One region of the Gordonia sp. p3-SID1431 genome, then DNA from elsewhere that is predicted to be linked to it. Evidence: predicted binding sites of a transcription regulator. Region 1 holds the regulator's gene; each other region holds the start of a gene.

The links. Region 1 encodes HspR, which represses chaperone genes until heat shock. Its sites were predicted from a motif close to ANNTGAGTNNNNNNNACTCANNT; they were not measured.
Region 2: a site for HspR is predicted at 6,002-6,024, ahead of dnaK (molecular chaperone DnaK). Genes of this name have one in related genera too.
Region 3: a site for HspR is predicted at 8,309-8,331, ahead of clpB (ATP-dependent chaperone ClpB). Genes of this name have one in related genera too.

What each region holds. Positions count from the first base shown of each region.
Region 1 covers NZ_JAMBDT010000071.1:264-11,904, forward strand. Annotated here, with positions in the region: gene dnaJ (molecular chaperone DnaJ) at 1-1,111, shown strand, start outside; gene M4D77_RS16690 (heat shock protein transcriptional repressor HspR) at 1,115-1,513, shown strand; gene M4D77_RS16695 (SRPBCC family protein) at 1,558-2,025, shown strand; gene M4D77_RS16700 (hypothetical protein) at 2,044-3,150, shown strand; gene M4D77_RS16705 (hypothetical protein) at 3,249-4,325, shown strand; partial or broken gene M4D77_RS16710 (FAD-binding oxidoreductase) at 4,364-5,527, opposite strand; gene M4D77_RS16715 (amidohydrolase) at 5,641-6,774, shown strand; gene M4D77_RS16720 (serine/threonine-protein kinase) at 6,779-7,729, opposite strand; gene M4D77_RS16725 (nitroreductase/quinone reductase family protein) at 7,777-8,202, opposite strand; gene M4D77_RS16730 (FAD-binding oxidoreductase) at 8,288-9,652, shown strand; gene M4D77_RS16735 (diguanylate cyclase) at 9,600-10,886, opposite strand; gene M4D77_RS16740 (LysR family transcriptional regulator) at 11,259-11,641, shown strand, end outside.
Region 2 covers NZ_JAMBDT010000145.1:953-9,482, forward strand. Annotated here, with positions in the region: gene M4D77_RS22440 (DUF1353 domain-containing protein) at 1-674, opposite strand, end outside; gene M4D77_RS22445 (TetR/AcrR family transcriptional regulator) at 858-1,463, opposite strand; gene M4D77_RS22450 (DUF4242 domain-containing protein) at 1,565-2,092, shown strand; gene M4D77_RS22455 (acyl-CoA dehydrogenase family protein) at 2,098-3,132, shown strand; gene M4D77_RS22460 (ABC transporter ATP-binding protein) at 3,108-3,842, shown strand; gene M4D77_RS22465 (ABC transporter substrate-binding protein) at 3,839-5,002, shown strand; gene M4D77_RS22470 (ABC transporter permease) at 4,999-5,787, shown strand; gene dnaK (molecular chaperone DnaK) at 6,120-7,964, shown strand; gene grpE (nucleotide exchange factor GrpE) at 7,961-8,530, shown strand, end outside.
Region 3 covers NZ_JAMBDT010000074.1:6,338-17,978, forward strand. Annotated here, with positions in the region: gene M4D77_RS17105 (DUF427 domain-containing protein) at 1-679, shown strand, start outside; gene M4D77_RS17110 (TerD family protein) at 711-2,030, opposite strand; gene M4D77_RS17115 (cytochrome P450) at 2,182-3,420, opposite strand; gene M4D77_RS17120 (glycoside hydrolase family 15 protein) at 3,557-5,452, shown strand; gene M4D77_RS17125 (glucose-6-phosphate dehydrogenase (NADP(+))) at 5,528-6,928, opposite strand; gene M4D77_RS17130 (hypothetical protein) at 7,036-8,139, opposite strand; gene clpB (ATP-dependent chaperone ClpB) at 8,401-10,953, shown strand; gene M4D77_RS17140 (helix-turn-helix domain-containing protein) at 11,021-11,311, opposite strand; gene M4D77_RS17145 (zinc-binding alcohol dehydrogenase family protein) at 11,446-11,641, shown strand, end outside.

The sequences.
Region 1 (11,641 bases):
CCGCAAGCTCGCGCGCGAGCTGCATCCTGATGCGAATCCGGGTGACAGCGCGGCCGAAGAGCGCTTCAAGCGGGTGTCCGAAGCCCACAGCGTCCTCGGCGATGCCGAGAAGCGCAAGGAATACGACGAGACACGCGCCATGTTCGCCGGCGGACGATTCCGCGGCGGCGGCAACGGCTTCCCGGGTGGCTTCCCCGGCGGCGGAACCACCTACACCACCGGCGGCGGTGGCGACTTCGACCTCGGCGACCTGTTCGGCGGGGCGCAGACCGGGGGCGGCGGTGGCGGTTTCGGCGACATCTTCGACGGCCTGTTCAACCGCGGCGGCGGAACGCAACGTACTTCGACGGCGAGCCGGCCGCGTCGTGGCAAGGACCTCGAGACCGAGACGACGCTCTCGTTCTCCGACGCCGCGCTCGGCACGACCGTCCCCCTGCGGGTGACCAGTCCGTCGCCCTGCACCACCTGCCACGGCTCGGGCGCCAAGCCCGGGACCAGTCCGCGGGTGTGCGCGAACTGCAACGGTTCCGGGTTCGTGAGCCGCAACCAGGGCGCGTTCGGATTCAGCGAGCCCTGCCAGGACTGCCAGGGCACCGGGTCGCGGATCGACGACCCGTGCACCGATTGCGACGGCAGCGGCGTGAAGGTCCGGGCGCGCACCATCAACGTCCGGATCCCCGCCGGCGTCGAGGACGGTCAACGCATCCGGCTCGCCGGGCAGGGCGAGGCCGGTCGTCGTGGCGCCCCGTCGGGTGACCTCTACGTCGTCGTGCACGTGACCCCGCACAAGCAGTTCACCCGCAGCGGCAACGACCTTCGGGTGCAGCTGCCGGTGCGGATCTCCGAACTCGTTCTCGGAGCGACGGTCTCGGTTCCGACCCTGGAGGGTTCGGTCGGGGTGAAGATCCCGCCGAACACCACCGACGGCCGCACGCTGCGCGTGCGCGGTCGTGGGGTGCCCAAGCGCTCCGGCGGGGCGGGCGACCTGCTCGTCACCGTCAAGGTCGCGGTTCCGAACAAGCTCGACGAGGCCGCGGTCGAGGCGATGCGCGCCTACGACCAGGCCGAGCGGGCAAGCGGTTTCGACCCGCGGGCGGACTGGGGGCGATGAGTCATGGCCGGTGCGAGCAACTTCGACGGCGACGGCGCGACCTTCCTGATCTCGGTGGCCGCCGAACTCGCCGGCATGCACGCCCAGACCCTGCGGACCTATGACCGACTGGGCCTGGTCACCCCGCAACGGACGAGTGGCGGTGGTCGCCGCTACTCGTCCCGCGACGTCGAACTCCTGCGCGAGATCCAGCGTCTCTCGCAGGAGGAAGGCGTCAACCTCGCGGGCATCAAACGCATCATCGACCTGAGCAATCAGGTCGAGGCGCTCCAGCACCGCGTGCGCGAGCTGACCGACGAGGTGCAAGCGTCGCGGACCCGCCGCGGCGGCGAACTCGTCCCGGTGCCGCGCACCAACGCCCTGGTCGTCTGGCAGCCGCGACGCAAACGCACCACCGACTGACGTGGTTTCGACGCGAGCCCACGGACGTGCGTAACGTTGAGCGTATGGCTTCTGAACCCGTCACCACCGTCGACTCCGGCCCGCACAAGGTCTCGCGCCGGGTCGTCGTGAACGCCCCGGCCGCCGATGTGTTCGCGCTCGTGTCGAATCCGCATCGGCATCCGGAGCTCGACGGTTCCGGCACGGTCCGCGACACCCCTGTGGACGGGCCCGAGACGCTGACCCGTGGGGCGCGTTTCAGCGTCGGGATGAAGCAGTACGGCGTGCCGTACAAGATCACCTCGACCGTCACCGACTTCGAACCCGGTCGGGTCGTCGAATGGCAGCACCCGATGGGGCACCGCTGGCGGTGGGAACTCGAGTCGACGTCACCGACCACGACCGCGGTCACCGAGACCTTCGACTACTCGACGCTCCGGGTACCGAAGATCATGGAACTCATCGGCTACGACAAGAAGAACGGCAAGGGGATCGAGGGCACCCTGCGGGCCCTCGCGGCCCGGTTCGCCTGAGCCGGACCGTCACCCTTGATGGACTCCTCTTCCCCCGAGTCGTTCCCCGAGCCCGGCACCTCGGATGAACCCGTCGTCGTCCTCGGCATCGTCGCCGCGCCGGGCCAGGCGATCGACCTCGCCCGCAAGCTCATCGAAGCCGACCTCACCGACCACATCCAGACGACCTTCCCTGGCGCGCGCTGGCAGCTGGATCTCCTCGAGGCCGGCGTCGTACAGCCGCCGGCCGGCGACGCCGAGATCGTCGACGCCACAAGAGATCTTCTGCTCGAACACGAGTGGGATCTGGTGCTCTGCCTGACCGACCTGCCGCTACACGTCGGCAAACGTCCGGTCGTCGCGCATGCCAACGCAGTGCACGGCGTCGCGGTCCTCTCGGTGCCGGCGCTCGGCGCCACCGGAGTGCGGCAGCGGGCCCGCGGCATCATCACCGGACTCGTCGGTCAACTCCTCGGTGCCGACGCCGACGACCTCCGCGGTCACCAGAAGTCGCCGGCGCGGTCGGCGCTGCGCCATCGCGTGCGCCAACTCGGGACCGACGTCGACGAGGCGGGCACCGCGTTCACCGCGCGTGTCCTGACCGGGAACCTGCGTCTGCTCACCGGCATGGTGCGCGCCAACCGCCCGTGGCGGCTGGCACTCGGCCTGAGCCGCGCACTCACCGGCGCTATCGCGGCCGGGGTTTTCGCACTGGTGACCGCCGACATCTGGCTGCTCGCAGACACTTTCGGTGGGATTCGGCTCACCGGCGTGGCACTCGGTTCGATCATCGCGATCACCGCGACCCTGATCATCGGCGCCGACCTGTGGGAACGCGGCGGCTCCCGACAGACGCGAGAACAGGTGGTGCTGTTCAACATCGTCACCATGATCACAGTCGTTCTCGGTGTGGGCGCGTTCTACGCGGCGCTGTTCGTCTTGTCCGCGATCGGCGCGCTCTGCCTCGTGGTGCCGCAGGTCATCGGTGCGACGCTCGACCACCCAGTCGGCTTCACCGACTATCTGGAGGTTGCCTGGCTGACGTGCTCCCTCGCGACCGTCGGCGGCGCCCTGGGCGCCGGCCTGGAAACCGACGAGGCGGTGCGCGACGCCGCGTACACCCAGCACGCTGCCGAGTCGATCTGAGCCGGACGCCGGACACAGCCGGATGCCCCGGTCCTCGCGTCAGCCGCTAGGCTTGCGGGTCAGAACGCCACAGCAAGGTCGGCGACGGGAGGTGAACCATGTCCGAGGTACCGGCAAACGGTCCGATGCCAGGGTTCGTGGTCCTGGGTATCTCCGTCGTCGACGACCAGATCAGCTCGGTGGTCCGCGACGCCGACGGCCACGTCCTGGCGAGCAATCTCGTCGACCTTCCGGACGCGTCGGCGGCCGGTGCCGAGGCCGCGATCCTCGAACTCGTCGATTCCGTCCCTGTGGAGGTCGACCGCATCGGGATCTCGGCGTCCCGCGCAGACGTCCGCGATCACCTGGCTCGGGCCTTCGCGCCGGGCGCCGGCACCGGGCCGTCGTGGACGGAGAAGGTCGTCGTCACCGGCTATGCCGCCGCACTCGCCGAGATCGCATGCACGCATGCGGCGCGCGGTGGGGTGGTGGCCGTCGTCGACCTGGATCGCGATGCCGCGCCGGCCGCCGGCACGACCCTCGCCACCGTCGACACGTCTTCCGGCGCCGTCCTCGGCACGACCGACTTCGCGCCGGGCGAGATCGCCTCGGTCACCGACCCCGACGCGGCGACCCGGCTCGCGACGGCGGTCACCCGCCTGCCGCGCGGGCGTGACATCACGTCGGTCATCGTGGTCGGCCCCGGCGCGCAACTCCCCGGCATCGCGCCGGCCTTCGAGTACGCGGCGCAACGCCCGGTCACCGTCGCGGACAACCCGGCGCTGGCCTCGGCCCTCGGTGCGGCCGACGCCGCGGTGGTAGCCGCGGCAGCACCCCCCGTCGCTCCGCGGACGTCGACGGGACGTCGCTGGTGGTTCGTCGGCGCCGCCATCGGCGCGGCCGTGTTCCTGGCCGCCGTCGGGATGACGCTGATCCTCACCGCCGAGTCGACGGTCGCCGAACCCGCGCCCGTCACCGTGACCGAGACACCGGCAGCGGTCACCTCGACCCAGGAGGCGACGGTCACCGAGACCGAGACTGAGACCTCCGTCCGCACGACGACGGTCACCAGCACCCCGCGTCCGGTCACTCGAACGGAGACGGTGACCGAGTCGGCTCCCGAGACGTACACCGTGACCGAGACCGAAACGGTCACGGCTCCGGCCGGCGGCGAGCCGAGCCTCGAAGTCCCCTGAGCCGCAACCGGTTCGGGGAAGTCAACTCTTGTGCCGGCTCAGAACACCGGGTCGTGCTGGATGCGGCTGGCCCGGACGCCCGCGATGATCAGCGTGCGTCGGGTGTTCTCGATCATCTGCGGTGATCCCGCGATGAGCACCTGACGGTCCTGCCAGTCACCGGACCGGGCCACGACGTCGGCGAGGGTGCCGATCTCGTGGTCGATGCCGAGCTCGGCGGGTGTCGCCACCGCGTTGATCCACCACGGATCGCTCTCCTCCTGGGACACGGCGGTGACCCGCAGCCAGGGATTGGTCGACGCGATGCGGCGCAGGACGGTCAGGTCGTAGAGCTCGCCCGGGTAGCGCATGCCGTAGAAGATGTGCGTCTCCGGCGAATCCGCGCGCATGGACATCTCGATCAACAACGCCCGCAGCGGTGCGAGCCCGGTCCCGCCCGCCACCATGAGGACCTTGCTGTCGCGGTCGACGTGAAGCGTCCCGTGCCCCTGGGCGAGGGTCCACACATCGCCGATGCTGGTCTCGCTCACGATCGCGGTGCTGACCGTTCCACGGGGGATCGCACGCACGTGGAACTCCAGTTCACCGGCCGGGTTGGGCGGGATCGCGGGGGAGAGATTGCGCCACTGCTTGGGCCATTGCGGGGTGTGCACCTCGAGGTACTGGCCCGTGTTGAACGTGAGCGGCGAGTGGGCGAGGAGTCGGACGACCGCGAGGTCCCGGGTGATCCGGTACTTCTCGACGACCTCGGCGGTCCAGCGCGCGGGATGGGTCGCGCTCTCGGCCGCGCCCCTCATGACCCCGGTGACCAGCATCATCGCCTGCGAGACGGTCTGTTCGGTCTCGGCGTCCCAGTAACCGGCCATGAGGCTGCCGAACTCGCCCATCAGGGCGGCGTACATCACGTGGTAATGCTCGGGCTCGACCCCGAACTTGCGATGGTCGCGTCCGAGCTGCGCGAGGAACTCCACGAGTTCGGCGTGACCCGACTCGGCCGGGATCGCTTCCAGCACATGGTCGATGACCCGATGGAAGGCCACTCGCTGGGCCGCCATCGATACCCCGAACAGGTCACGCAGGTCGGGATCGATTGCGAACATCCGGGTGTAGACGTTGGTGACGAACCGGTCGGGCTGTCGATTGACAGCCGTCCGCAGCTGATGCAGCGCGTGGCGCGTATGTGTCGCCATCTCGAAAAGATCACACCTCCGTCGCGGCTCGTCTCCCCGCCCGGTTCAAGATAGTCCTCAACACGGCACAATTCATGATCCGGCATCCCATGTCGGACAGTGATGAGGTATGGCAAGGTACGGGGATGACGTCCCTCGAAGGGGTCCTCACGGGCATCGTTGATGCCCATGTGCAGCACTGGAACCCGCGGCGTACCCCGTGGGCGGCCACGCGGGCGTCGCGGCTGTACGGGTTCGTCCCCACCTTGGGCGACCGGGTGTTTCCGCTCGTGGTCTCGCGCGCCGACCGCGAGTACATCCTGACCCCGCGCACCGTGGCCCGGGCCTACGAGCCGCGCCAGTACGCCACCGATGCGGCGCTGGTGCCGACCGTGGTGGGGGTACCGATCGACACGGTGGTGCACGTCGAGTCGCATTGGCGCCGCGAGGTCGCCGACGCCGCGGAGCCCCCGGTGGACAGCACCGCCGTCGAGGAGACCCGATATCTCGAGAGCCTGCCGTTCGGCCAGGCCGGTACCCCCCGCCTCGGCGCCGTCATCTCGCACGGCGATCCGCGGACCCGCACGTTCGCGACCATGCTCGACGAACAGTTCGCGGCCTCCCCGCGGTTCCGCGGCATCCGCATCGTCGCGTCCCGACATCCTGATCCGCGAGTCCGCGACGGCGGGGACACCGACAACCTGCTGTCCTCGACGGCGTTCCTCGAGGGGTTCGCCGAACTCGCGAGCCGCGATCTGGTCTTCGAGGCGTCGGTGTACTCCCATCAGCTGTACGACGTCATCCTGCTGGCCCGGGAGTACCCGGACACGACGATCGTCCTCGACCACTTCGGCATCCCGGCGGGGGTCTTCGGTCCCGTCGGTGTCCGCACCGGCGCGACAGCCGCTGCGCGCGCGGACATCTGGCGATTGTGGCGAGAACGGATGACGACCCTCGCGAACCACCGCAACGTCGTCGTCAAGCTGTCGGGTCTGGCGATGCCGATACTGGGTTACGGTCACGAACGGTGGGGCAACATCGGCGGTCAGGCCACGCTCGCCGAGATGATCGGTCCCTTCGTCGAGCACATCGTCACCCATTTCGGGTCGGACCGCATCATGTTCGGGTCCAACTATCCGATCGACCGGCCCAACGCCGCGGTCGACGTGCTGGTCGGCGCGCTCGTCGACTGTGTGTCCCAGTGGGGTTCGGAGGCTCTGCGGAAGATCTTCCGCGACACCGCTGTTCGTGTCTATACGATCGATGACGCGGCGGGTTGACCGCTCACCGGCCGCGGGGCCACCAGGTCGAGCGTTGCGGCGACTCCGGCACGGGCACGTCCCGCATGAGCCGGGTCAGGATCTCGACGAGGGCGGTGCACGAGGGATACCGGTCCTCCGGTGACTTCGCCAGCGCCTTGGCGAAGATCGAGTTCATCGCCGACGGCAGCCAGGGGCGGCGTCGGGTGAGTTTCGGCGGGTCGTCGTTGAGGTGGGCATAGGTGATCGCGAAAGCGGTGTTCCGCGGATACGGCGGTGTGCCCGTGATGAGTTCGACGAGCGTGCACGCGAATGCGTAGAAATCGGTTGCGGGGGTGAGCTTCTGGGCCTGCAGTAGTTCGGGCGAGGCGTAGCCGATGGAACCCTGCACACGACCGTTGCGCGCGAGTGGACGGGTGTCGTCGAGGAACTGGGCGATCCCGAAGTCCGAGAGGTAGGCGTCGAGGGGTGTACCCACAGATCGCGGGGTGCGGGAGAGGAGGATGTTCGCGGGTTTGACGTCGCGATGCAGTATGTCCTGCGAATGCGCATGATCCAGCGCATCGGCGATCTGCATCGCCACCCGCAGGATGGTGTCCATGTCCGGCTCGTCGCCGCGCTCGGGGACGAGTGCGGTCGCCGCGGGGCCGCCGATGTACTGCATGGTCAGCCACATCGACGGCAGGTGCCGCGGCCCGAGCGACCCGCGCGGCGAGGCGATCTCGCCGTGCTCGATCATGCGCACGATGTGCGGATGGTCGAGCAGCGACGCGATCCCGAATTCCCGCTCGAAGCGCTCCCGGACCCGCGCGTGGTCGGACGCGTTCGGGTGCAGTACCTTCAGGGCCAGCGGCCCATCGCACGATGGGTCCCCGTCGTCGCCGGTGCGATGGACCCGGAACACATCGGCGCTCGCCCCGCCACCGAGGAAGTCGTCGATGGTGAAGCCGGCCACGCTCTCGCCAACCTCGAACACCCTGCCAGGGTAGTGGCGTTCGCGGGCCGACGGCGGTAACCGCGGGGTCAGCGAGCTGGTGTCAGCCGGAAGATCGGGAACCGGCGGCCCTGCGCGGTCTCGGTGTACTTCAGGAACTGCTCGGATGCCGAGATGAACTTCTGCCACGCGGGTTCCCAGTCGTCACCCTCGACTTCGGTCACCGCGGTGTCGAGCCGTTCGACGCCGTTCTCCGCCGGCGCCTCCACGGCGACCGATTCGGGATGTGCCCGCAGGTTGTGCACCCACGCCGGGGCCTTCGGCGAACCGGCGTACGAGCCGATCACCAGCCAGCTGTCGGCGTCGGGCAGGGCGAACAGGGGACTGATCCGCGGCTCGCCGGACTTGGCGCCCAGCGTGTGCAGGAGCACCAGGTTCTTGCCGAAGCCGGCGGTGTCCACATGCCCGTTGTTGGAGCGGAACTCGTTGATGACGGTCGCGTTGAAATCGTTCACGTCGCTCATTGTCGCGGTGCCCGGCGTTTCCGGCCATGTATCAATCTGAAACCGTGGTCGTTCGGTCTGCGAATACTCTGAACAGATGAGTGCCGACCCGAGTTCGCTGGCCGCTTCCCTTCCCGACGGCATGGTGGTCACCGACGCCGACATCCTCGCCGGCTACCGGCAGGACCGTGCCGCCGATCCGACGGCCGGCACCCCGCTCGCGCTGGTTCGGCCGACCACCACCGCCGAAGTGCAGGACACCGTTCGCTGGTGTGCCGCCAACGGTGTCCCGGTCATCACGCGGGGTGCGGGTACCAGTCTGTCGGGCGGGTCGACGGCGGTCGACGGCGCGATCATGCTGTCCACCGAGAAGATGCGGGACATCGACGTCGACCCGGCGACGCGCACCGCCGTCGTCCAACCCGGACTGTTCAACTCGGAGGTGAAGGCCGCGGCCGCCGCGTCGGGGCTGTGGTATCCGCCGGACCCGTCGTCGTTCGAGATCTGCTCGATCGGCGGGAATGTCGCCACCAACGCGGGCGGACTGTGCTGCGTCAAGTACGGCGTCACCACGGACTACGTCCTGGGCCTGGAGGTGGTGCTGGCCGACGGCCGGGCGGTACGCGTCGGCGGCAAGCAGCTCAAAGACTCCGCGGGCCTGCCGCTGACCAAGCTGTTCGTGGGCAGCGAGGGGCTGCTCGGGATCATCACCGAGGTCACCCTGCGGCTGTTGCCACCGCAAGGCCCCGCGAGCACCGTCGTCGGTGTGTTCGGTTCGGTGCACGACGCCAGCCGAGCGGTGCTGGCGGTGACCGGGGACATGCGTCCCGCGATGCTCGAGTTCATGGACTCGGTGGCCATCAACGCCGTCGAGGACCTGTTGCGGATGGGCCTCGACCGAGAGGCCGGGGCGCTGCTCGTCGCCCAGTCCGACGCCCCGGGTGCGGCCGGCGCGGCCGAGGTCGAGTTCATCCGGAAGGCGTTCGAGTCCAATGGCGCCGGCGAGGTCTTCGCGACCGACGACCCCGTCGAGGGCGAGGCGTTCACCGCGGCCCGCCGCGCGGCGATCCCGGCGGTGGAGAAGCTGGGATCGCTGTTGCTCGAGGATGTCGGCGTACCGCTGCCCTCGCTGCCCGACCTCATCGACGGTGTCGCCGAGATCGCGGCCGACAACCGGGTGATGATCTCGGTGATCGCCCACGCCGGCGACGGCAACACGCACCCGCTGATCGTCTTCGACCCCGCCGATGTGGACGAGGCGGAGCGCGCGCAGGTCGCCTTCGGTCAGATCATGGACCTCGCGATCGAGTTGGGCGGCACCATCACCGGCGAGCACGGGGTGGGGCGACTGAAGAAGGGCTGGCTGCCCGACCAGGTGGGGCCCGACGTCATGGAACTGACGGCTCGGATCAAGCAGGCTCTCGACCCCGACGGTCTGCTGAACCCGGGCGTGCTGTTGTAGGTGGGCGTCCTTCGGTGGGCCGGGGGGTGGCGGTGCGCCCCGCCACCACATAGGTGTCGCGGCCTGCGGCCTTGGCGTCGAAGAGCGCGTGGTCGGCGACGTCGAACTCGTGCCGGATGAAGGCGTCGGCGTCGTCGACGGACATGTGGCCGCCTGGTGTGGCACCCACGGCGATCCCCAGGCTCATCGTCGCGGTCGCACCACCGGGGATCGTGATGCGCCGCGCACGGATGCGTTCGGCGAGCGCGCGCACCGAGGTCTCGTCGGCGAGCGTCGCGATCGCGAACTCGTCACCGCCGAGTCGCGCGACGAGGGACTTCTCGTCCGTGGCCCCTTGCAGAATCGCCGCGACCCGCTCCAGGACGTCATCACCCATCGCGTGACCGTGTTCGTCGTTGATGGCCTTGAACCGGTCGACATCCGCGGTGACCAATGCGAACGGGTGGCCGGGGCTGCGACGGAGCATTGTCGTCGTCGCGTAGATGAAGCCGCGACGATTCAGCAATCCGGTGAGCGGATCGGTATTCGCCATGATGAGCTGATGTTTCAGCGATCGCTGGAAATCAGATGTGTAACTGCGATGAAGGGCCGTTGTGCCATTGGTGACGACCAACAATGCGAGTGTGGTGAACAGGACGTTCAACACCGGAGTGCCGTCTGCCCAGGACATGAGGCCCATCGCGCAGACCGCGATGCTCGAGTAGATCATGTGGGCGTACGCGACCGGGGACCGGACGAAATGCGCCACATATGACCCGATGACGGCGAAGATCACGGCGCAGAACTGGGCCAGGATGATGTCGGAGATGGCGAGTATCGCGACGGTCAGCACAGCGTCGGCCCATAGGACGAACAGGGTGTTGAACCCCCTGATCGACGACTGTTTGGTCCACCAGATCACGCCGAGGTGGACCCGGCTGACCACGAAAGCCATCGGGATCGTGGTGGCGGCGACGATGCCGAGGGCGATCGAGCGCGGGACGGATCCCTGTGTGCCACTCGGCGTGAAGAGCGCGATCGTGCCGAGCGCTCCGCAGACCGCGACCAGTACGGCGATGGTGACGCGGACATGCCATTCGCGCATCCGGACCTGTTTGAGGACGTGATCGGCGTTGTCGTAGAAAAGGTGGGGGTGTCCGGATATCTCACCGGTGGCCGGCCCGTGGTGAAGAGCCCGGAAACGTGCGGCGGGCCGTTCCTCGTGGTCTCCGCGTTGTCGGTGCTCGATGGCCACGTCCTCTTTCACTCGTGATGCGCGTGACGCGCATGCATGTCGCGACGAAGAATCGTCGAACACACGTTACGGAGTTTAGAGGACGATTAAAGATCGTTTCTTTCTCGAAATCGGCGATATGACCCAACGGAGCGAAAGATGTAAGAATCGGCAGAATCGCCGTCGATCTGATGCGCGCTGAGACGGCCGTGCCGATCGGGCCCGATCAGCCGCCTCCTGCTGGGGTCCTCCCGTCCCCTCCGCGGGAGGGACCCCAGCAGGTAGTCCGAATGCGATTTGGCCGGCGCGAACCTGGCCTCGCGGAATTCAGCATATTGGCTCGATGGTCAACCTACAATCACATCAATCGGGATAACTGACAGGAGATGGTTGATGAATGGTCCCGGGGAGCCCGGACTACGTGATATCGACCTCCGACGACTGCGGATGTTCGTCGTGGTGATGGAGGCGCCCAGCCTTCGTGTCGCCGCGGATGACCTGTTCATCAGCCAGCAAGCGCTCTCCTCGGCGATCCGCGAACTCGAGCGACACCTCGGTGTGGAGCTCTTCTCGCGGTCGCGCCGAAGCCTCACGCCGACGCCTGCCGGTGAGGCGCTCTACCGTGGTGCAGTGCCGTTGCTGGCCGGTGGCGAACAGCTCGCGACGCAGGTACGACGGGTGGACGCCGGCTCGCCTGCGCCGTTCGTGATCGGTCACGCCCCGGACCTCGCCTCCTCCGAGGTCTTCCGGATCATCGAACCGGTGGTGCTCGCCGA
Region 2 (8,530 bases), on a different contig from region 1:
GCGGCGACGAAGATCATCAGCAGGGAGAGCGGGAGAGAGACCGCCGGCGATGATGTCGGCCACGACCAATCGAACAGCAGCGCCCCGCTCGAACCGACCGCCGCGCAGATGCCGACGAGGCTCAGCACCAGCCACCCGACCACACTGAGACGTCGCCATCCGCGGGCGACCCATCGCGTGCGAAGTGCCACGGCCGACCACATGATCCACCGCTTGAGCCAGGGGACGCCGGACGCTCGCATCATCTCGCGGAAGAACCGGTCGGACAGGGTGTCACTCCCGAGCGCGCCGGAGTTGACGGTGCCCGTGATGAGCTCGTCGTGGATGAGCGCCGCGAGTGAGTGTCTGCCGTAAGGGTTCTCGAACCAGCGCAGGAACCGGGGGATCGAGGCGAGGTCGGTGGGGTTGTCGTCGCCGGGCACAAACGCGCGGGCCGCGTCGACGGCGCCCCGCGCATCGGCTTCCGTCTGTCCTCGCTCGACCAGTTGTGTTACCAGGTACTCCTCGACCGCGGGATCGGAGAACCGAAAGGCGTTGCGCACGAGAAACTGTCGCTCGTCGATCTGCGCGATCTCGACCTCGCCACGCCCGGTCGGGTCGTCGACCTCGAAGCCCGACGTCGGCGCGACCCGCCACGGCACCCATCGCGGATCGCTCGGTGTGGTCTCGTTCATCGCCACCTCCGCGTCGAGGGGATGAACTGACGGTAGCCGGGTGCGACCGGGACGAGTGGGTAACCAACAGCGCGGCGTGTTGCGAGGTGGCTTCGACACGGCTCCTCGACCTCGACGCGCTCCTTCGTCGCTTGCTCGGCCCGGCGGCTGCGCTCGTCGCCTGCTCAACCAGCGGGGCTGGCGCTACTCAACCAGCGGGTGACGGTCGAGGAGTGCCTCGACCAACAATCGGCCCGTCTCGATGGGGGCGGTCGAGCGAGCCATCTTCGACCCCGAGAGCGCACCGTCGTAGACCACCTGGATCTGTCGCGCGGTCACATCGGGCTCCGGGGCGCCGAGGGTGCGCAGGTTGTCGCCGAGGGTGTCGAGGAGCCACGCGCGGTGCGCAGTGATGGGAGGCAGGTCGGTGTCGGGGAACTCCGTCGCGGCGTTGGCGTACTGACAGCCGCGGAAGTTGCGGGTCGGGGCCCCGGCGATGGCGAGGTCGAAGAAGGCCAGGATCCGCTCGCGCGGATCGGAGACGGCCTTCGTCGCCTCGAACCACCGGTTTTGATCAGCCTGATCCAAACGCTCGAGGTAGGCCACGACCAACCCGTCCTTCGAGCCGTACGCGTTGTACAGACTCGCCTTGGCGACCCCGGACTCGCGCAGGATCAGGTCGATGCCGACCGACCGTATGCCCTGTGCGGCAAACAGTTCGGTGGCGGTGGCGAGCAGTCGATCGGCCGGGCTGCCGGGCCCGGCAGCAGAGGTCGCGCGGCTGGTGCTCGCCTGTGCGGGGTTGCTCACAGCGCCAAGGGTAGACCACGAGACGCCATAGACAGACCGGTCTGTCTATGCCAGGGTCGGTGCGGTCACCAGCGGGCACACCGACGCAGAAAGGCTCACCCATGGCGCTCTTCCTCTTCGAACTCGAACCTGCCGACAGCGACGCGGGCAGAATCGAAGAACTCATCAAAGGACTCGACGCACATCTGCGGACCGCCGGCGGCGAATTGATCGAGACGCAGGTGACCGAAGGCGCCGCGCGACTGTTCGTGATCGCCGAGTTCGAGGGGTGCCGGGCAGCCGGATTGGACGAGGTCGAGGACTTCCGGGGGCTCGTCGCGGCCGGCCCGGACGAGGTCCGGCTCGTCGGTGCCGACCTCGACGAGCTGAAGAAGGCGCGTCCGACCGCCGGCTACCTCGTCGAATGGGACATCCCCGACGCCATCGACATGGAGACCTACCTGGCCCGCAAGAAGGCGAACTCGCCGAAGTACGCCGACGTCCCCGAGGTCAGCTTCCTGCGGACCTACGTCCGCGAGGACACCGACAAGTGCCTGTGCTTCTACGACGCCCCGGACGAGGCGGCCGTCCGTCACGCTCGTGAGGTCGTGTCGACCCCGGTGGACCGCCTCCACCGGCTACAGGGCTGACCGGTATGGCGCCGACGCTGACCGATGAACTCGGCGAAGTCGTCGCATCCGTGGCCGACCGCGCCCGCGACCTCGACGCCGGGCACACCGACACCCGGGTCGACATCGCCGCGGCCGGTGCGGCCGGCCTCCTGGGCCGGGGAGTGGTCGACGGTTCGCTGACGTCGATGATCGACGTCCTCGAACGTGTGTCGGCAGTGAGTCTGTCGGCCGGATTCTCGCTGTGGGCGCAGCGGATGACGATCGAGTACGTCGCCCGATCGCCGGAAGCGTTGCGGGAGAGGCACCTCGCGTCGCTCCTCGGTGGCGAGCGGATCGGTGTCACGGCCATGGCGGCCGGTCTGAAACAGGTGGCCGGGCTCGGCGACGTACCCATCACGGGGCGTCGCGGCCGGGCGGGGGTCGTGGCGACCGGACCGATCCGCTGGGCGTCGAACGTCTACGCCGAGTCGCTGATCGTCCTCCCGGTGCGCACCGGTGACACGACCCTCGTCGCGGTCGTCGACGCGGACGCGCCCGGCGTCGAGATCCGTTCCGCGCCTGACCTCATCGGTTTGGGATCCACCGCCTCGACGTCCCTCGCGCTCACCGACGTGGTGATCGAGGACGAGAACGTGATCTCCGACGACCTCACCGGGTTCGTCCGGGGTATACGTCCGGTGTTCCTGCTGCTGCAGTCCGCGTTCTGCAGCGGTGCCATCGGTGCCGCACTCGACGGTGCCGTCGAGTCCTTGGCGGGGGTCAACGAGGTGTTCCGTCCCGAGTTCGACGACCGGACGGCCGAATTCGAGTCGATACGTGCACGTCTCGCGACGTTCGCCGCCGATCCGACGACACCGTCGCCGGCCCAACTGATCCGGCTGCGCCTCGACGCCGCCCGAACCGCGGTCGCGGCCTCCCGGCTCGAGGCGACCGTCCGCGGCGGTGCGGGTTATGCGACCGCGAGCGCCACCAACCGGCGGTTCCGGGAAACAGCTTTCATCCCCATCCAATCACCCTCGGAAGGACAACTGCGGTGGGAACTCGCGCAGTTCGAATAACTGGTGGCCGCAAAGCCTTTCGCGACACCGCTGTATTGTCGGGCATCGACCTCGCCGTCGACGACGGGGAGTTCGTGGCCGTCCTCGGGCGTAGCGGCAGCGGAAAGACCACGCTGTTGCGTGTGCTCGCCGGCCTCGAGACCCTCGACGCCGGCAGCCTGGAGTGGCGGGACGAGTCCGGCGGTGAGCGACCGCACACGGGGGTCGTCTTCCAGCGCGCGCTGCTGATGCCGTGGCTGACCGTGGAAGAGAACATCCGGTTCGGACGGCGATTCGCCGCGCACCGAGCGTCGTTCGAGAACGACTACGCACTCGGCCTGTTGCGCCGCTTCGGGCTCGACGGTCTCGCCGACCGCTACCCCGATCAGCTGTCGGGCGGTCAGGCGCAACGCGTGGCGATCATCCGTGCGGCGGCGATCCGGCCGAGGTTGCTCTTGCTCGACGAACCGTTCAGCGCGCTCGATCCGGCGGTGCGCGGCGAATTGCGCAGCTGGCTGGCCGAATTGGCCGCCGAACTCCGGATCACCGTCGTCCTCGTCACGCACGACGTCGACGAGGCGCTCGAACTCGCCGACCGGATCGTCCTGCTGTCCGAGACCGGTCGCATCGGTGGGGATTGGCGGCTCGAATCCGGTCTCGGCCGAGACGATCCCGACCGGCGCGCGGAGATCCTGACGCACTTCGGTCACCAGGTGGGGCAGCAGGTGTGAGCGCGCCCATCTCACGCCGACTCCTCCTGGCCGGGGTCGGTGGCCTCACCGTCGCGGGCGGCATCGGCGGCGTCGTCGGTCTGGGCCGGGCGGCCACGGCAGCGCCACCGGGTGCGTCCGATGCACTGCGGGTCGGCTACCTCCCCATCACGGATGCGGCGCCGCTTCTCGTCGCACACGCCGCCGGACTCTACGACCCCGCGGCCGTGAGTTCGACGAAACCCGTGCTGTTCCGGATCTGGTCCTCGCTCGCGGAGGCCTTCGTGACGCGCAAGGTCGACGTCGTCCATCTGCTGATGCCGATGGCGGTGGCATTGCGGTACGCGATGCACAGCCCCGTGCAGGTGTTGGGCTGGAATCACACCAACGGATCGGCGCTGACCGTGGCGCCCGACATCGTCGACCTCGAGCAACTCGCCGGCTCTCAGGTGGCCATCCCGGCATGGTGGTCGATCCACAACATCATCCTGCAGCGGATGTTGCGGACCCACGGACTGCGACCGGTCATCCGTACCGGGGCGTCCCGGGGTGACAAGACCGTCGAGCTGATCGTGATGAGCCCCTCGGACATGGTGCCGGCGCTGGCGAACGGGTCGATCGGCGGTTACGTCGTCGCCGATCCGTTCAACGCGATGGCCCAGGTGCGCAAGATCGGCCGCATCCACACCTTTCTCGGCGACGTGTGGCGACAGCACGCCTGCTGCGCGCTCCTCGTCCATCAGTCGGCCATCGACGAACGACCCGCCGCGGTCCAATCCCTCGCCGACTCCGTGGTCGCGGCTCAGCACCACATCGATCTCGATCGTCCCCGAGCCGCCGCGGAACTCGCCGGCGGTTATCTCCCGCAACCGAAACCGGCCATCGCCAAGGCGCTCACCTACGACCCGGCCGACTTCGCCGTGAGCAACGTCGACTGGCAGCCGCAACGACTCGGATTCCAACCCTTCCCGTTCGCGAGTTTCACCGAGCGGCTCGTCACCGAGATGGACAACACCCTCGTCGACGGTGATCGCCGCTTCCTCGGCCGTCTGGACCCGGCGACCGTCCATGCCGACCTCGTCGACGACCGATTCATCCGTACTGCCATCGGAATGCGCGGCGGTGCAGCCGCTCTCGGACTACCCGCCGATCTCACGAGAACCGAACAGGTGACGCCATGACGCTGCTGACCCAGGACGAGACCACGACGGACCCGCGCCGGCGATCCGGTTCCGCCATCGTCCCGCCGCTGATCGCGATCGCGGTGCTCGTCGCGATCTGGTGGGCGACGACCACCGTCGTCCCCGCGGCGGACTCCCTCGCCCGCCAGTTCGCTCCGCAGCAGGTGTTCCCGGCGATGCTGGAACTCCTCGATCGCGGCGTGCTGCTGCCCGACATCGGACTGAGTCTGTGGCGGTTGCTGATCGGTCTTCTGATCGCCGTCGTGCTCGGGTTCCCGCTGGGCCTGCTGATCGGCCTGAGTCTCACCGCGGAACGCGCGGCGAATCCCATCGTCGCCTTCCTGCGGATGATCTCCCCGTTGTCGTGGGCTCCGGTCGCGGTGATGGTGTTCGGCATCGGCGACGAACCGGTCATCTTCCTGATCGCGATCGCGGCGATCTGGCCGATCGTCATCAACACGGCCGCCGGCGTGAAGTCGATCGACCCCGGCTTCGTCGAGGTCGCGCGATCGTTCCACGCCACCCGGACCGAAGTCCTCGTGTCTGTGGTGATCCCGGCGATCCGCGGGAACGTGCAGACCGGTATCCGTGTCGCGCTCGGCATCGCCTGGGTGGTCCTGGTGCCTGCCGAGATGCTCGGCGTGCGCTCCGGTCTCGGCTACCAGATTCTCAACGCCCGCGATCAGCTGGCGTACGACCAGGTGGCCGCCCTGATCGTGGTGATCGGCATCCTCGGCTTCCTCCTCGATGCGGGTGCCCGGCTGGTGCTCACCCGACGACGCTGAGCCCCGCCGACGGCCTCGCGATTCGTATGACGTTGTGCCCGGAAACCGGGCGCAACGTCATACGCGTTTTCGGCCCGGCGGACATTGAGCGACATCCGCTCAACTTTCTTCGACGATCCGGGAACAATCCGTCGGCCACCCCCGTTACACACTTCGAGAAACCTGAGCGACGAAGACTCAAGTCGGTTTGACTCGGATCTACTTTTTCAGTAGGACATGAGTCGGACGCACTGAAGTCCGGTCCCGCAGAGTTTCGCCACGACATCCCCGCGGTCGCGAGACCCCGGGACAAGGACTCGGGTGCACACCCGCAAACTAGGAGGAAGCCAAACATGTCTCGTGCTGTTGGAATCGACCTCGGTACCACCAACTCGGTGGTGGCCGTGCTCGAAGGCGGCGAAGCCGCCGTCATCGCCAACGCCGAAGGCGCACGGACCACCCCGTCGGTGGTCGCGTTCGCGCGTAACGGCGAGGTGCTGGTCGGCCAGCCCGCCAAGAACCAGGCGGTCACCAACGTCGACCGCACCATCCGCTCCGTCAAGCGCCACATGGGCGAGGGCGACTGGACCGTCGAGATCGACGACAAGAAGTACACCCCGCAGGAGATCAGCGCGCGCACGCTCATGAAGCTCAAGCGCGACGCCGAGTCGTACCTGGGTGAGGACGTGACCGACGCGGTCATCACCGTCCCGGCCTACTTCAACGACGCTCAGCGTCAGGCCACCAAGGAAGCCGGTCAGATCGCCGGCCTCAACGTGCTCCGCATCGTCAACGAGCCGACCGCGGCCGCCCTCGCCTACGGACTCGACAAGGGCGAGAAGGAACAGACCATCCTGGTCTTCGACCTCGGTGGCGGCACCTTCGACGTCTCGCTGCTCGAGATCGGCGACGGCGTTGTCGAGGTCCGCGCGACCTCCGGCGACAACCACCTCGGTGGTGACGACTGGGATCAGCGCGTCGTCGACTGGCTCGTCGAGAAGTTCAAGAGCCAGAACGGCATAGATCTGACCAAGGACAAGATGGCCCTGCAGCGTCTCCGTGAGGCCGCCGAGAAGGCGAAGATCGAACTCTCGAGCTCGCAGAGCACCTCGATCAACCTGCCCTACATCACCGTCGACGCCGACAAGAACCCGCTGTTCCTCGACGAGCAGCTCTCGCGCAGCGAGTTCCAGAAGATCACCTCTGATCTGCTGGAGCGCACCCGCGCACCGTTCCAGGCCGTCATCAAGGATGCGGGCATCTCCGTCGGCGACATCGACCACGTCGTGCTCGTCGGTGGTTCGACCCGTATGCCGGCCGTCACCGACCTGGTGAAGGAACTGACCGGTGGCCGCGAGCCCAACAAGGGCGTCAACCCGGACGAGGTCGTCGCCGTCGGCGCCGCACTGCAGGCCGGTGTGCTCCGCGGTGAGGTCAAGGACGTGCTGCTGCTCGACGTCACCCCGCTCTCCCTCGGTATCGAGACCAAGGGCGGCGTGATGCACAAGCTGATCGAGCGCAACACCACGATCCCGACCAAGCGGTCGGAGACCTACACGACCGCTGAGGACAACCAGCCGTCGGTGCAGATCCAGGTCTATCAGGGTGAGCGCGAGATCGCCTCGCACAACAAGCTGCTCGGCAGCTTCGAGCTCGGCGGCATCGCTCCGGCCCCGCAGGGTGTCCCGCAGATCGAGGTGACCTTCGACATCGACGCCAACGGCATCGTGCACGTCACCGCGAAGGACAAGGGCACCGGCAAGGAGAACTCGATCCGCATCCAGGACGGTTCCGGCCTGAGCAAGGACGAGATCGACCGCATGATCAAGGACGCGGAGGCTCACGCCGACGAGGACCGCAAGCGCCGCGAGGAGGCCGAGACCCGCAACCAGGCGGAGTCGCTGGTCCACCAGACCGAGAAGTTCCTCAAGGAGAACGAGGACAAGGTCCCGGCGGAGCTGAAGGAGAAGGTCGAGGCGGCCGTCGCCGGGGCGCAGGAAGCGCTCAAGGGTAACGACACCGCGGCGATCAAGTCCGCGATCGAGAAGCTGTCGGAGGAATCGCAGGCCCTCGGCCAGGCGATCTACGCCAGCGCCGCTGCCGAGTCCCCCAACGGTGAGTCCGCCGCGGCCGACAGCGATCCCGACGTCGTCGACGCCGAGGTCGTCGACGATGCCGACTCGAAGGAGAACAAGTGACCGCAGGAGCCCATTCGTCGAATGGGTCCGGCGAGGAGCCGGTGACGGTGACCGACCGTCGTCGTATCGACCCGGAGACGGGTGAGGTGCGCGACGAGCCGGCCGCCGGCCCCGGCCCGGCCGATGCCGGACCGGTCGTCGACGAGCAGACCAGTGACGAGCAGCAGGCGGGCGGGGCAGCCGACGAGCCGGATGCCCGCGTCGCCGAGCTGACGGCCGACCTGCAGCGCGAACGCGCCCAGTTCGCCAACTTCCGGCGGCGTGCCGCCGAGGAGAAGCAGGGTTCGGTCGCCTACGGCAAGCAGATCCTGATCGACAAGCTGCTGCCGATCATCGACGATCTCGACCGTGCACGCGAGCACGGCGACCTCGACAGCGGTCCGCTGCGTGCGGTCGCCGACAAGCTGACCGGAGTGCTGGCCGCCGAAGGTCTCGTGGCCTTCGGTGCGGCGGGTGACGAGTTCGATCCCGAACTCCACGAAGCCGTGCAGCACGACGGCACCGGCGCGAACCCGGTGATCGGATCGGTGTACCGATGCGGCTACCGCCTGGGCGAGAAGGTGATC
Region 3 (11,641 bases), on a different contig from region 1:
CGTCGTCGACTCGACGAGGGCCATCCAGGTCTGGGAGCCCTACCGGGTCGTCGGATGCTATGCGGTGCCCGTCTCCGATGTCGTTGCGCCGCTGAGCGATGCACAGACAGTCGACGCCGCCGACGACCACGGACCGATCCTGACACCGGTCGACCCCTTCGCAGTGCACACTACGCCCGGTACGACCTTCGACCTCGTGGCCGGCGGACGGACGCTGGCCGGCGCCGCGTTCCGTCCGGACGATGCCGATCTCGCCGGCCACGTCCTGCTGGACTGGTCGGGCTTCGACGAGTGGCGCGAAGAGGAACAGACGGCGGTCGGTCATCCGCACGATCCGTTCCAGCGCATCGACTGCCTCGACACCGGCAGACATGTGGTGGTGACGGTGGGAGGATCGGTCCTGGCGGACAGCCGACGCCCGACCCTGCTGCTCGAAACCCACCTGCCGCCCCGACACTATCTGCCGCGCGAGGACGTCCGTACGGATCTGCTCGTGCCGTCGGACACGGTCACGGTCTGCGCGTACAAGGGCGAGGCAACCTACTGGTCGGCGGTCGTCGGCGACGAGGTCATCCCTGATGTGGCATGGACCTACACCGATCCGCTCACCGACGCCGAGCCCGTCCGGGACCTCATCTGCTTCTACGACGAGCGGGTCGATCTGACCGTCGAAAGGTGAACAGCCGAAACCGAATCGGTCCTCTCGACGGTCAGAGTTCACCGTCGTAGCGGTCCAGACCGGACCCGCTGTTCTTCTTGCTGCGTCCGGTCGGCGCCTCCTTGGCGCTGCGCACCCACTTCCCGGTGCGGTCGAGCGTGGGCATCCGCTCGGAGAAGAACTTGCTGTAGCGGGTCGTTCCGTCGACCTTCAACACACCGTCCTGCACGTCGATGTGTGCGACCGTCGCCCAGAACGAGTTCTTGCCGTTGCCGACATGGATGAGGATCTCGTCGCTGTCCGGCCCGGGCAGACCGTCCTTGCCCGGTCTGCCGTATCGAATCGCCACTCTGGGCCTGCCGAACTTGTCGATCGCGCCGGCTCCGTTGTCGACGGATTGGTAGACGTTGACGAGGAGATCGCCGTTCTCCTTCGGCAGGACCGTGACCTGCTCGACGGCGGGCTTGTTGCCTCGCCCTGGACCGCGGCTGTCCCCGTGGTGCTCGATGAAGGGCCAACTCCGCAAATCGCCGCGATGCGCCTTCTCGCCACTGATGACCACGTACCGATGAGCGACCTCGTCACGGCAGAAGAAGTACACGTCGAGGTCACCCTTGCCGTACTTCGTCACCCGACCGTCGGCCCCGTACTCCGCGCCCCGTCCGTCCCACTCGAGGCCCACGGTGAGAACCCAGTCCGACGACCCTTTGCGCAGGTCGATCGACGCGGTCTTGTCGCGGGAGTCCTTCGTGATGGAGACCTTGACCTTCGAAAGATTGGCCGGCGGTGCTGCCGAAACCTCCTGCGGCGACTCCGGAACCTGCTGCGGCACAGCGTTCACCGGGGCGCCGGTTGTTGAAGCGGTGGTCTCGGGCGGTTGTTCCGGTGCGTCGTCGACGGTGATCCCGAAGTCGGTGGCGAATGCCGCCAGCCCCTGGCTGTAGCCCTGCCCGATCGCGTCGAGCTTCCACTGTCCGTTCCGGCGGTAGAACCCCACCAGCTGCAGGACGGTCTCGGTTCCGGGATCCGGTGGCGTGAACGTCCACGTGCCCGAACCCGAGATGGTCGCCGTCAGCGAGCCGATCTGCTCGAATGTCTTGTGCTGCGCCTCGGTACTCGCCGCGACGACGATCCGTTCGACGTCGGCGGGCACCGACGTCAGGTCGACTGCACACGAACTCGGCCCTCGGAGCCGGACTCCGGAGGAACTCGGGTTGTTGAAGAAGATCAGGTCGTCGTCGGTGCGGACCTTGTCGGCGGCCGTCAGGAGCACGGCGATGAGATCGACGTCGCCGGGCCACGCGCTCGCGATCTCGACGAGGTGCGCGGTCGTACTCAGGGTGGTCTTGGAGCCCTTCGTGAGCTCGTGCACAACTACTCCTCGAGATGGTGGCCGGACAGTCCCGATGGTAAGCGAGGTGCCGCCCCCTGGCGCATCGCCGACCGATCGGGATCCCGGTCTGTCGACTGTCGGAATGACGCTCCGCCACAACGCTTGTCCGGTGCGCGAATCCGAGGACAGCTCAGCGCAGTGAATACCTGATCGGCAGGTGCTTGAGACCGCCGACGAACACTGTTGCGGCCAGTTCTGGCGTCCCGGCCAGTTCGATGGAGTCGAGCCGCGGGATCAGTTCGGCGAAGAAGCTCCGCATCTCCATCCGGGCCAGAGCGGCGCCGAGACAGAAGTGGACGCCGTAGCCGAACGACAGATGCTTGTTGGGGAACCGGCCGATGTCGAAGGTGAACGGGTCGTCGAAGACCTCCTCGTCCCGATTGCCCGACGTGTAGGCGAGATAGACGGATTCGCCCTTGGCGATGGGCACACCTCGCACCGAGGTGTCCTCGGCAGCGGTGCGCATGAACTCCTTGACCGGTGTGGTCCACCGGATCATCTCCTCGACCGCGGTCCCCACGAGTTCGGGCTCGCGTCGAAGTCGTTCGAGTTCACCGGGGTTCTCGATCAGCGCCCGGAGGCCGCCGGAGATGGCGTCCTTGGTGGTGTCGTGCCCGGCGCTGGCCACGATCACGTAGTACGACGCGGTGTCGACGTCGGACAGGGGCTCGCCGTCGATGAGGCCGTTGGCGATGGCGGACGCCAGGTCGTCCGTGGGGTGCGCGCGGCGTGATGCGGTGAGTTCGCTGAAGTAGGCGAAGAAGTCCAGCAGTGTCGCCATCCGCTCCTCGAGCGTTGCTCCGCGCCGGTATTCGACGTCGTCGGCGCCGAACAACTCCTGCGTGAGCTGATGCATCCGCGGGAAGTCCTCCTCGGGGAGGCCCAGCAGCGACAGGATCACATACAGCGGGAAGCCGACCGCGATCTCCTCGACGAAGTCGCACTCGGGTCCGATGTCGCGCATCCTGTCGACGTAGCGCTTCGCGAGCTCGTCGACGCGGGTCTGTAGGTCGCGCAGGGCTTTCGGACGAAACCAGTCGGCGCCGATGGCGCGGACCTTGCGGTGGTGCGGGTCGTCCATGTGGATCAGGGTGCGCAGTCCGGCACCGGACTCCAGCTGAGCACGTGCCACATCGTCGGCGGCGGCGGTGGTCAACACCGGACGCGGTTCGCTCAGCCACAGGTTGTTGTCGCGCTCGATGTCCATGATGTCGGCGTGCTTGGTGATCGCGAAGAACGGCCGGTAGGGGCCGTGGTCGACACGCGGTACCGGATTGTGTGCCCGCAGGTGGGCCATCGCGGCGTTCAGTCGCGGCTCGTCGGCGTAGGCCTTGGCGTCGGCGAAGACGTTGGCGGCGTCGTCGGTCATGCTCGTGTCCACGCTGCTTGTCGGCACCGTTGTCCTTCCGTCGAGGGTCGATCGCTGTCGAGTGTCCGGTATCGGCGGGTTTCAGACCGGCGTATTGGGGAACCCGGTCGCCCATCCGAGATCAGGCAGGCACCGAATGGCCGGCATGAGCACCCCTTCCGAATCAGGCGAGGACGCGGCTGCGACGGCTCGATGCGACGGCGCGACGACGGCCGACGCCACCGGTGACTATCTGCCGATCGCCGACCACGGTGTCATCGGGGACCTGCGTACCGCGGCCGTCGTGGGAGTCGACGGGCGGATCGACTGGTTCTGTTGTCCGCGGTTCGACTCGCCGAGTGTGTTCGGTTCGTTGCTCGACGCCCGCCGCGGCGGTGCCTGGACCGTGGAACCCATCGACGGAGAGGTCACCACGCGGCAGTTCTACCTCCCCGACTCCAACGTGCTCGTCACCCGCTTCCTGAGCGAGGACGGCGTCGCCGAGGTCCAGGACCTCATGCCGATCGCGCGCCCGCACGATCCTGAACATCGCACGCGGATCATCCGTCGGGTCTCCTGCGTGCGCGGCTCCGTGGAGTTCCGCGTGACGGTTGCGCCGCGGTTCGATTACGGGCGCCAGGCGCACACCGTCGTCGTCGAGGACGAACGCCGACTCCGTTTCGAGACCGACGATCTGGTGCTGCATCTCGCGTCGACGATCGATGTCGACACCGTCGACGACCGGGATGCACAGGCCCACTTCACCGTCGAGACCGGTCAGTGCGTGACGTTCGTCCTCGCCCCCGACCCCATCGGGTCGGAAGTGCTCGACCACGACAGTTCTCCCGCGGTCGTCGCCGCGACGGTCGCATTCTGGCAGGACTGGGTCTCGCGCTCCTCCTACACGGGCCGATGGCGGGAGATGGTGCACCGGTCGGCGCTCACGCTCAAACTGCTCACGCACGAACCGTCGGGGGCGGTGGTGTCCGCGGTGACCGCCGCGCTTCCCGAAGAGATCGGCGGCGAACGGAACTGGGATTACCGCTACGTGTGGATCCGCGATGCCGCCTTCACGCTCTACGCGCTACTGCGGCTGGGTTTCACCGACGAGGCGGGCGCCTTCATGGACTGGCTGACCTGCCGGTTCGACGATGGCGCCGATGAAGCGGGGGATCTGGGGCCGCTGCGGTTGATGTACACCGTCGACGGGGATCCGCCGCCGAAGGAGACCGAACTCGACCACTGGGAGGGTTACCGTCAGACCTCGCCGGTATTGGTCGGAAACGCCGCCGCCGACCAGCTCCAGCTGGACATCTACGGCGAGCTCATCGACTCGGTGTACTTGTACAACAAGTACGGACCGGGGATCTCCTATGGGTCCTGGACGCATCTGTGCACGGTGGCCGGATGGCTCGTCGACAACTGGGATCGTCCGGACCAGAGCATCTGGGAGGTGCGGAGCAAGCCGCAGGACTACGTCTACTCGCGAGTGATGTCGTGGGTGGCCCTCGAGCGGATGATCCGGATGAGTCGGCAGCGCGGTCTACCGGGCGACGTCGCCGGTTGGATGAAGGCCCGCGACGACATCTTCCTGCAGATCATGGAGCGGGGCTGGAACGATGACGTGGGGGCCTTCGTCCAGACGCTCGACTCCGATCGGCTCGACGCCGCGCTGTTGCTCATCCCCGCCGTGAAGTTGTTGTCGCCCACCGATGATCGGTTCCTCCGCACGCTCGAGCGGATCGAGGAAGAACTGGTGAGCGACTCCCTGGTGTTCCGGTACGACACCGACGGCGGGCACGACGGGCTCGACGGTGCCGAGGGGACGTTCTCCCTGTGCTCGTTCTGGTATGTCGAAGCACTCACCCGGGTCGGCCGCCTGGCCGACGCCCGGCTGGCGCTGGAGAAGATGTTCACCCACGCCAATCACCTCGGCCTCTATGCCGAGCAGGTCGGACTCACCGGCGAACAACTCGGCAACATGCCGCAGGCGTTCACCCACCTCGCACTCATCAGCGCGGCCATCAATCTCGATAGACGGCTTGGTGATTGAACTGAGCGCCACGGGATCCGGTTGCGCTTTGTGCCGGTAACCGGGACAAACCACAACCGGATCTCATGTCCGCGTTCAGATCCAGCCGGACCCGCCGCACAGGTCGTCGGCGGCCGCGGGGCCGGTCGATCCAGCCGCATACGGTTGCGGCGCCGGCGGATTCGCCAGCACCGGTGCGGCCACCTCCCACACATGCGCGAGGCCGTCGGGTCGGGTGAACAGCGACCGATCGCCGCGCAGCACGTCGACGATGAGTCGGGCATAGGGCGACAGGCCGTCGGCCACCTTGTCGAGCTGTTCGGTCATGTGGGCGACGGAGAGGTCGGTGCCCGAACCGGGTTCCTTGACGGTGACCGCCAGATCGATGGCACCATCGCCGGCCAGATCGAAGGTCAGCACGGTGCCGTCCTCAGGGGTATCGGTCAGCGGACCGTCGGCGGGGGAGCGGAACACGAGGCTGAGTCGCTGGGAGCTGTGGTCGAGCATCTTGCCGGTCCGCAGCAGGAACGGGACGCCGTGCCAGCGGTTGGTGTCGACCCACAGGCGGACTGCCGCGAACGTCTCGGTGGTGGAGTCCGCGGGGATGCCGTCGGTGTCGCGGTACCCCTCGTACTGGCCGAAGACCACCTCGGTGGGGTCCAGCGGCCGGAACGCCGCGATGACCGACTCCCGCGCGTCGAGCAGGTCGTCGGCGCCGAGCGACACCGGGGGTTCCATCGCGACTTCGGCCGCCACCTGGAACAGGTGGGTGACGATCATGTCCAGGAATGCGCCGGTGGCGTCGTAGAAGGCGGCGCGGTCGGCGATGTCGAGGGTCTCCGGGACGTCGATCTGGACTTCTGCCACGTGTTCGCGGTTCCACACCCCCGAGAACAACCCGTTGGCAAAACGGAGGACGTGAAGGTTCTGGGTGCTCTCCTTCCCCAGAAAGTGGTCGATCCGGTAGATCTGCTTCTCGTCCAGGGATTCGTGGACCGCCTTGTCGAGAGTCCGGAAGCCGTCGGGGGACGTACCGAACGGCTTCTCGTAGACGACTCGGGATCCCTTCGCAAGATCGTGCGCGGCAATGGCTTTCGTGTAGTCGACGAAGGTGGTCGGTGGGAGGGCCAGATAGTGGACCAGTTGAGCACCGTCGCCGACGGCGTCACGGGCCGCGTCGATCACCTCTGGCAGACGGCCGGGGTCGTCGACGGTGAACCCGCCGCCGGCGAAGCGGATGGTCTCGGCGAACGCTTCCCATTCGTCCGATGACACCGACCCGTCCGGACCGAACTCCTCGATCGCGTCCTTCACATGTTGCCGGAATTCATCGTCGGTCCGGTCGCCGCGTCCGTTGCCGATCAGCTGCCATCCGTCGGGGAGCAGGTCTCGCCGGTGGAGTTCGTACAGCGACGGCAGGACCATCCGCTTGGCGAGGTCGCCCGTCGACCCGAAGAGGATGAAGATCACCGGCCCGGTGGAGTTGTCTGTGGTCACTCAATCCATATTGCGCGAACAGATGTGCAGAGTGCGGGATGTGTGCTGGATTCCGTTACCGATCGCGCACTGTGGACGTCAGCGGATCCCTGCGCCGCCGGCCAAGTCTAGTCCTGCGGAGGTCCTGGCAGGGGGAGCGCAGATACCACGGCAGGGCGTAACGCGACGGGAACGACGTACCTGTCGCCCTCGAGCGTCAGCCAGCCTTCTTCGATGTACAACTCGAGCCGACGATGGATTGCCTCGACGAGGAACTCGCTGAGTCCGAGTTTGGGGACCCAGGCGTTGATCTCGGCGATACTCAGCGGTGAATCGCCGAGTCCGCTAATGACCACGCCGATCAAGGACGACGAGAAGTCGATGTCGGGGTTGTATTCCCGAGGAAAGCCGGACCGAACCCATGCGGTGAGACCCACCCGCAGCACGTCGATCCGGGGCTCGTCCCGCCACAGATGGGCGGCGCGCCCGGGACGTGCGCTCGAGGTATTGGCTTCGACGATATCGAGGGCCTGGGCAAAGCCCCACAGGTGATGTAACGACGCGACGTCGCTCATGCTCTTGACGTGAGCGGGGAAGTCGATGTCGAGTCGGCGGGCGAGGTCGCGGGCCTCGGCCGGTTTGAGCCACCGACTCTGCGTGGTGGGGCGGTGCGGACCCAGCCAGTCCAACAGCTCGGTGACCCGCCGGACGGGCTGTGTGTCCAGGAGGGCAGCGCGTTCGGTGGCCTCGTCGACTTCCTCGATTGTCGTGGTCCGTAACTCGAGCCCGGAGGCAAGGGCAAACTGCTCGGCGGCATAGGCCGATACGGATTCGGTGCTGAGCCACATGCCGGTCTCGACCAGGTAGCGGCGCAGCGTCTCGATCGCGATGGCGAGCGGTTTGGCGTCCTGCTGCTGGTTCGACTCGATGTGGTTGAGCATCGACACCATGGTGTCGACGTCGTCGGTAGTCCAGGAGAGCGGATCGAAACCGGGGTTCGTCTGCCCGACGGCGTCGAGCACGATGAACGCGTACGCCCCGATGTGGGTGACAGCTTCCTCGTCGCCGGGGAAGACCTCATCGCGGAGCCACGACTTGAATGATTCGGGAGCAACGTGTCGCCTTGCTGTGCCGAAAAGCGGTACCACGTTGGAGTGGTTGCCACTGCCGGAGTCGTGTTTGCGCTTACGTTGGGCGCGGCGCTTCTTCTTGTCGCGTGAAAGCTGTGACATCGGGCTCAAGAATAGGCGCCCGACTTGTGCGTCGTTCAATACTGCGGATCGGTTTGTCGCGTTCCGGAGAGTCTGTGGCGTCGGGTCCCGAGCCTGGACGGCTGTGAGGGCGGGGGATCGCCAACCCCCGACATCCTGGAGCAAGTGGTCTATGTCACAGAAACTTCAGGCTTGAGCGGAATGCACTCAACTATGTTGGCGTTGTAGACCGCGTATGGCTCATACTTGAGCCTGTTGGACTTAAGAGAAAGGTGCACGCGAGTGGACAGCTTCACCCCCACCACCAAGACGCAGCAAGCATTGAGTTCTGCTGTGCAGGCGGCGGCCAGTGCTGGCAACCCCGACGTGCGACCGGCCCACATCCTCGTGGCACTGCTCAATCAGTCCGACGGCATCGCGTCGCCGCTGCTCAAGGCAGTGGGCGTGGACCCGTCGAGCGTTCGTGCGCAGGCCCAGGCTCTGGTCGATCGCATGCCGACGGTGTCCGGCGCCAGCTCGACGCCTCAACTATCCCGCGAATCGATCGCGGCCGTCACCGCAGCTCAGCAGCTGGCCGGTGAGCTCGACGACGAGTACGTCTCGACCGAGCACGTCGTCGTCGGCCTGGCGACCGGTGATTCCGACATCGCCAAACTGCTGCACAACCTCGGTGCGACTCCGCAGGCTCTGCGCGAGGCGTTCGTCGCCGTGCGCGGCAGCGCACGGGTCACCTCCGAGGATCCCGAATCGACCTACCAGGCTCTCGAGAAGTACTCGACCGACCTGACCGCGGCCGCCCGCGAGGGCAAGCTCGACCCGGTCATCGGCCGCGACACCGAGATCCGGCGCGTCGTGCAGGTGCTCAGCCGGCGGACCAAGAACAACCCGGTCCTCATCGGTGAGCCCGGCGTCGGCAAGACCGCCATCGTCGAAGGTCTCGCGCAGCGCATCGTCGCCGGCGACGTGCCGGAGTCGTTGCGCAACAAGACCGTCATCTCCCTCGACATGGGTTCGATGGTCGCCGGTGCGAAGTACCGCGGCGAGTTCGAGGAGCGGCTCAAGGCCGTGCTCGACGAGATCAAGGGGTCGGCCGGACAGGTCATCACCTTCATCGACGAGCTGCACACGATCGTCGGAGCCGGTGCGACAGGCGATTCCGCGATGGACGCCGGCAACATGATCAAGCCGATGCTCGCCCGTGGTGAGCTGCGGCTGGTCGGTGCCACCACCCTCGAGGAGTACCGCAAGTACATCGAGAAGGACGCCGCACTAGAGCGTCGCTTCCAGCAGGTGTACGTCGGCGAGCCGTCGGTCGAAGACGCCATCGGCATCCTCCGCGGCCTGAAGGACCGGTACGAGGTGCACCACGGCGTGCGCATCACCGACTCCGCATTGGTCGCTGCCGCATCGCTTTCCGATCGCTACATCACCTCGCGCTTCCTGCCCGACAAGGCCATCGACCTCGTCGACGAGGCCGCGTCGCGGTTGCGGATGGAGATCGACTCGCGCCCCGTCGAGATCGACGAGGTCGAGCGGATCGTCCGCCGTCTCGAAGTCGAGGAGGTCGCCTTGCAGAAGGAGACCGACGCGGCGTCGAAGGAGCGGCTCGAGAAGCTCCGCGCCGAGCTGGCCGACCAGAAGGAGAAGCTCAACGAGCTCTCCGCCCGGTGGCAGTCGGAGAAGACCGCGATCGACGCGGTCCGAGACCTCAAAGAGGAGCTGGAAAGGCTTCGCGGCGAGGCTGATCGCGCGGAGCGCGACGGTGATCTCGGACGCGCCGCCGAGCTGCGGTACGGTCGCGTCCCCGGACTGGAGAAGGAGCTCGAGGCCGCGATCGAGAAGACCGGCACGGATCCTTCTCAGGACGTGATGCTGCAGGAGGAGGTCGGACCCGACGACGTGGCCCAGGTCGTGTCGGCGTGGACCGGAATCCCGGCCGGACGCATGCTCGAAGGCGAGACCGCCAAGCTGCTGCGCATGGAAGAGGAACTGGGACACCGGGTCATCGGTCAGAAGGATGCGGTGCAGGCGGTGTCCGACGCGGTGCGTCGTGCCCGCGCCGGTGTCGCGGACCCGAACCGGCCGCTCGGCTCGTTCATGTTCCTCGGCCCCACCGGTGTCGGTAAGACCGAGCTGGCCAAGGCGCTCGCCGAGTTCCTGTTCGACGACGAGCGGGCGATGGTCCGCATCGACATGAGCGAGTACGGCGAGAAGCACAGCGTGGCAAGGCTCGTCGGTGCTCCGCCCGGTTACGTCGGGTACGAGGCCGGCGGCCAGCTGACCGAGGCGGTGAGGCGTCGTCCGTACACGGTGGTCCTGTTCGACGAGATCGAGAAGGCTCACCCGGACGTGTTCGACGTGCTGCTGCAGGTACTGGACGAAGGTCGACTGACCGACGGTCAGGGCCGGACGGTGGACTTCCGCAACACCATCCTGATCCTCACCTCGAACCTCGGTGCGGGGGGCGACAAGGATCACGTCATGATGGCGGTGCGGTCGGCGTTCAAGCCGGAGTTCATCAACCGTCTCGACGACGTGGTGATCTTCGACGCCCTGAGCCCGGAGGAACTGGTGTCGATCGTCGACATCCAGCTCGACCAGCTCAAGAAGCGCCTCGCGCAGCGTCGCCTCGACCTCGAGGTGTCGACCAAGGCCAAGGAATGGCTGGGCGCACGCGGATTCGACCCGCTGTACGGTGCTCGCCCGCTGCGCCGCCTGGTGCAGCAGGCCATCGGTGACCAGCTCGCCAAGCAGCTGCTCGCCGGCGACATCCGCGACGGTGACGTCGTGCCGGTCAACGTCAGTGCCGACGGAGAGTCGTTGGTACTCGGCTGAGTTCGTGACTGACAAGTGAATGACAAAGGGACCCATCCTTCGGGATGGGTCCCTTTGTCTGCGCCGGCTACGGATGTGGGAAGCGGTCGAGGTTGTCCTCTACCCACAGGCGCAGTGCGTCCAGCGGCCCGGCGGCGTCCACCCCGAGTTCCGTCAGTTCGTATTCGACGTGCAGCGGGACCGCCGGATAGACGGTGCGGGTGAGCATCCCGGCTGTCTCCAACCGACGCAGAGTCGCCGTGAGGACTTTGGGGCTGATCCCGTCCAGCCGCACGCGGAGCTCTCCGAACCGCATCGGTCGATCGCGGAGGGCGCCGATGACCAGGGCGCTCCACTTGTCGGCGAGAAGGTCGAGCATCCCTCGGCAGGGACACGACGCAGAGTAGGCGTCTCCGCGATGGGACGGTAGTGACATGGCGCTGGCCTCGATGCTTTCTATTGGATACTAGGAGCCCTTGCGGGTAACTGGGGTCGTGGGGATACCTTAGCGCCATGACACGAGAGATGACAGCCCTGGTCGCGGTCGCTGCGAACTCCGTCGAGGACCCGAGCGCGTTCGCCGAGACGACAATGCCGGTGCCGGCCCCCCGTCCGCACGATCTCCTCGTCGAGGTCCGCGCGGTCTCGGTCAACCCGGTGGACACCAAAGTGCGTGCAGGCCTGCGTGACTCCGATCCGCCGCGTGTTC